2 regions of the Streptomyces sp. NPDC000594 genome follow, and region 2 is predicted to be linked to the other one. Evidence: riboswitches for the same ligand, from Rfam matches in the RefSeq annotation. Region 2 holds a riboswitch; the other holds the start of a gene.
What was found. Region 2 has a riboswitch for glycine ahead of gcvT (glycine cleavage system aminomethyltransferase GcvT). Riboswitches for the same ligand answer to the same signal wherever they lie in the genome.

Region 1 (2,193 bases), on a different contig from region 2:
CACCGAAGCGCTGGGTGGTGCCGACGGCGATGTCGGCGCCCAGCTCCCCGGGGGAGGTCAGCAGGGTGAGCGCCAGCAGATCGGCGGCGACGGTGACGACCGCGCCGAGTCCCTGGGCCTGCTCGATGACGGGCCGCAGATCACGCACGGCGCCGGAGGCACCCGGGTACTGGAGCAGCACACCGAAGATCCCGCGCTCGGCGATCTCGGCGGGAATGCCGTCGGAGAGGTCGGCGGTGACGACCTCGACACCGGTCGGCTCGGCCCGGGTCCCGATCACGGCGAGGGTCTGCGGCAGGACATCGGCGTCGACCAGGAAGACCCCGGTCTTGACCTTGCCGACCCGGCGGGAGAGGGACATGGCCTCGGCCGCCGCGGTGCCCTCGTCCAGCAGGGAGGCACCGGAGGTGGGCAGTCCGGTCAGCTCGGCGACCATCGTCTGGAAGTTGAGCAGGGCCTCCAGCCGGCCCTGGGAGATCTCCGGCTGGTACGGCGTGTACGCGGTGTACCAGGCCGGGTTCTCCATGACATTGCGCAGGATCACCGGGGGCGTGAAGGTCCCGTAGTAGCCGAGGCCGATCATGGAGGTCAGCACGGTGTTGCGGTCGGCAAGCTCGCGCAGCTCGGCCAGGACCTCGGCCTCGGTACGGGCCTCGGGCAGCCCCAGCGCCTCGGTGCTCTTGATCACATCGGGAACGGCGGCGGCGGTCAGCTCGTCCAGCGAGCCGTATCCGACCTGCGCCAGCATCTTGGCCTGCGCCTCGGCGTCGGGGCCTATGTGGCGCTGCTCGAAGGGGATGCCCTGCTCCAGGCGGGAGAGCGGAGTGCGGTTGGCGGACATGATCGGGGGGCCTCCTGGTCTGACGCGACCTGCGAGGGGCACCACGGCGCGGATACCCCGGACGGCCTCCCCCTCTGTCATCTCAACCTGAGAGCTTCACCGGGCCGCCCGTGCTCGACGCCCCGGCTTTCACCGTCGGTGAGAGCGGATGCCACCGACCGGCACCCGCCCTGCTTTCCAGAGTGACCTCACCCATGCGGTACAGGTGCCTGAGAGATTCCGGGGAGGAGTTGCTCCTTCGGCGCCGCCGGCGGTGGTCTGCCGGCGGACTCTCCCGCGTGGGGTCGACGGCCGATCTCAGCCTACCAGCGGACCTTTCCGCAATCGCTCAAGTGGCCGATACCTCCGATCTGCTCTTTGGTATGCCTTAAGGAGCAGTCGCGACCTCTTGGAGGGACCGTGCAGACCGATGTCGATCCGCGCAGTCTGATCGGCCGCAAGGCGTTCGACCGCAGTGGGGCCAAGATCGGAACGGTGGACGAGGTGTACCTCGACGACGCCACCGGGGCACCCGAATGGGCGGCGGTGCGCACCGGGCTCTTCAGCCGGGACGCCTTTGTCCCGCTGGCGCCCAGCACCCTGGTGGACGAGGCGCTGAGCGTGCCGTACGACCGCGCCCTGATCAAGGACGCCCCGGACTTCGGTGTGGGCCGCCATCTCTCCCCCGAACAGGAGCTCCAGCTCTATCACCACTACGGCCTGGCGCTGCCCCCCGCACCGGAGCCGCCCCCCGCGCCCTCGGGCGACGGCTCGGGGCGGGTGGTGGGAGACGCCGGGCGGGTGGTGGGTGACACAGAGAGCCCGGCTCCCTCGGGCGGCGACTGACCTCCCGGGCCGGCCCCGCCCGCCGGACGCCCCACCACCGACGGCTCGGACTCCGGCTTTGGCTCCGGCTCCGGCTGGGGCAGCGGCCCCACCACCATGACCAGCGGCAGTGGATCGGACGGCACCAGCTCCGGATCGTCGGTACGGAAGGTGCGCACCCGGCCCGGCGGCGAATCGGGCCGCTCGAAGCGCACGGTGACCCGGCCCACGCCGCTGCCCTGCACCCAGCCCGGCCCGTACCGGCCGTGGCGGACATCGTGCCCGGGCTGCCACTGCCGCTCGACGGGGGCGGCCGGAGCCGCGGGGGCGCTCGGCGCCGCCCCGGTGGCCTGCTCGGCCTCCCCCATCTTCCCCGCCTCCCCCGTCCCCTCGGCCACCGCCCGGCCCGCCGCCGCTGCCGCCGCCTGGGCGAACAGATCCTCCTGGGTGTAGTCGGCGAGCCCGGACACCCCCACCCCGAGCAGCCGTACACCGCCGGTGGTGTCCACCGACTCCAGCAGCCGCGCCGCCGCCTCCCGCACCACCGC
Region 2 (2,193 bases):
CAGCCCCCCGGCAGCCGGCCCGCCTCCGCGTCGGCGATGAGCCGGCCCACTCCGCGCCGGTGCCGGGCGAAGGCGTACCCGGAGACGCCCCGCCCGCGCTCCCGCTGCCCCTCGCGGGCCACCCCGGGCTCCACGTCGAGCAGGACGAGATGGAGGGCGGTGCCCCGGCGCCGGGCCTGGCGCGCCAGCCAGCGGCGGACCCAGGTCTGGGTGCCGCAGTCATGGACGACGACGCTCTCCCCGGCACGCAGGGCGCGCCGCAGCCCGGCGTAGTGGGCGATCCGGACGAAGGGGCGGTAGACGGCGTACGGCAGCCGGGCGGGCGCCCGCCGGTCCCAGCGGTCCCGGGTGTCCTGGGAGTCGACGGACCGGCCGCGCACGGACCGCCGGATCAGGGTGGACTTGCCGCTGCCGGGCAGCCCGGAGACCACCACGAGGTCGCCGGGGGCGAAGACGAGCCGACGCGGGCTGTGTCCCGACCGGTCCCGCAGATCACGCAGGACGGGGGTGGCCGGGCCCGCGGTACGGAACCTGCGGGCGGCGCTCACCACGGCCCGCGCGGCGCGGTTCCCGGCCGTGGTGTACGTACTGGAGTGCTGAAGCGTCATTCCACTCTCCCCCTCGTCGGCTCACCACACACTTGCCCAAGAAGCGTAAAGAAATGGTAATGGGACACAACCGATTTGCCCTGGAAGCGCGTCCGGCGCGTACTCCGTGCCGCTTGCGGGCCCCGGCACCGCGCCGGCGGCCGGCCCCGGCTCCGTACCCGGGACACGGCCCGGGCACCCGCCCCTCCCCCCTGCCCGTATCCGCATCCGCACTCCTGTCCGTATCGCTGTCCGCGCCCCTGTCCGTATCCGTGTCCGGCCGGACACCCCCACAGCGGGCGGATGCGTGCAATGATGTGCCCGCCAACTGCATATCGGCCGTTTGAATCCGCGCGGGAGAGTCCCGGCACTGTGTGCCGGGCGCCGAAGGAGCAAGTTCCTCCCTTGAATCTCTCAGGCCCCGTACCGCGCGCGACGAGGCAGATCTGAAAAGCGAGCCGCCGGGCGGCTCCACCCAAGGTGCAAGTCGCGATCCGCGGTACGGAGTACGTACGTACGGTCGCGACGAACCTCTCAGGTTCCGATGACAGATGGGGAGGGAATGTCCTCGCCCGCCCTGCCCCGGGAGCCTGTTTCATGACCCATGCCCCTCGTCAGACCGCCCTTGACGCCCTGCATCGCTCGCTGGGCGCGACCATGACCGACTTCGCGGGCTGGGACATGCCGCTGCGGTACGGCAGCGAGCGCGACGAGCACCTCGCGGTCCGTACCGGCGCCGGTCTCTTCGATCTCTCCCATATGGGCGAGATCACCGTGACCGGCCCGCAGGCGGCGGCGCTGCTGAACTACGCCCTGGTGGGCAATATCGGCTCCGTCGGGGTCGGCCGGGCCCGCTACACCATGATCTGCCGCGAGGACGGCGGGATCCTGGACGACCTGATCGTCTACCGCCTCGGCGAGACCGAGTACATGGTGGTGGCGAACGCCTCCAACGCCCAGACCGTGCTGGACGCGCTCACCGGGCGGGCCGCCGGCTTCGACGCCGAGGTCCGCGACGACCGTGACGCCTACGCCCTGCTCGCGGTGCAGGGTCCCGCCTCCCCCGGCATCCTGGCCTCCCTCACCGACGCCGATCTGGACGGGCTGAAGTACTACGCCGGTCTGCCGGGCACGGTCGCCGGGGTGCCCGCGCTGATCGCCCGTACCGGCTACACCGGCGAGGACGGCTTCGAGCTGTTCGTGGAGCCCCGGTACGCGGAGGAGCTGTGGCGGGCGCTCACCGAGGCGGGCCGCGAGGCCGGTCTGGTGCCGTGCGGCCTCTCCTGCCGGGACACCCTCCGCCTGGAGGCGGGCATGCCGCTGTACGGGAACGAGCTGACCACCGCGCTGACCCCGTTCGACGCGGGGCTCGGCCGGGTGGTGAAGTTCGAGAAGGAGGGCGACTTCGTCGGCCGCGCGGCGCTGGAGAAGGCCGCCGAGCAGGCGCGGACCGCCCCGCCGAGGGTGCTGGTCGGGCTGATCGCCGAGGGCCGCCGGGTGCCGCGCGCCGGATACGACGTGGTGGCCGGATCCACCGTCATCGGCACGGTCACCTCGGGCGCCCCCTCCCCCACCCTGGGCAAGCCGATCGCCATGGCCTATGTGG

Region 1: linked by a shared signal. The riboswitch ahead of gcvP (aminomethyl-transferring glycine dehydrogenase) and the one ahead of gcvT (glycine cleavage system aminomethyltransferase GcvT) in region 2 are both predicted to bind glycine.

The regions. Positions count from the first base shown of each region.
Region 1 covers NZ_JBEPCY010000030.1:10,000-12,192, reverse strand. The annotation lists gene gcvP (aminomethyl-transferring glycine dehydrogenase) at 1-841, opposite strand, end outside; glycine riboswitch at 1,029-1,128, opposite strand; gene ABT354_RS29405 (PRC-barrel domain-containing protein) at 1,241-1,666, shown strand; partial or broken gene ABT354_RS29400 (DNA polymerase IV) at 1,831-2,193, opposite strand, start outside.
Region 2 covers NZ_JBEPCY010000004.1:429,185-431,377, reverse strand. The annotation lists gene ABT354_RS09105 (AAA family ATPase) at 1-608, opposite strand, end outside; glycine riboswitch at 932-1,026, shown strand; gene gcvT (glycine cleavage system aminomethyltransferase GcvT) at 1,185-2,193, shown strand, end outside.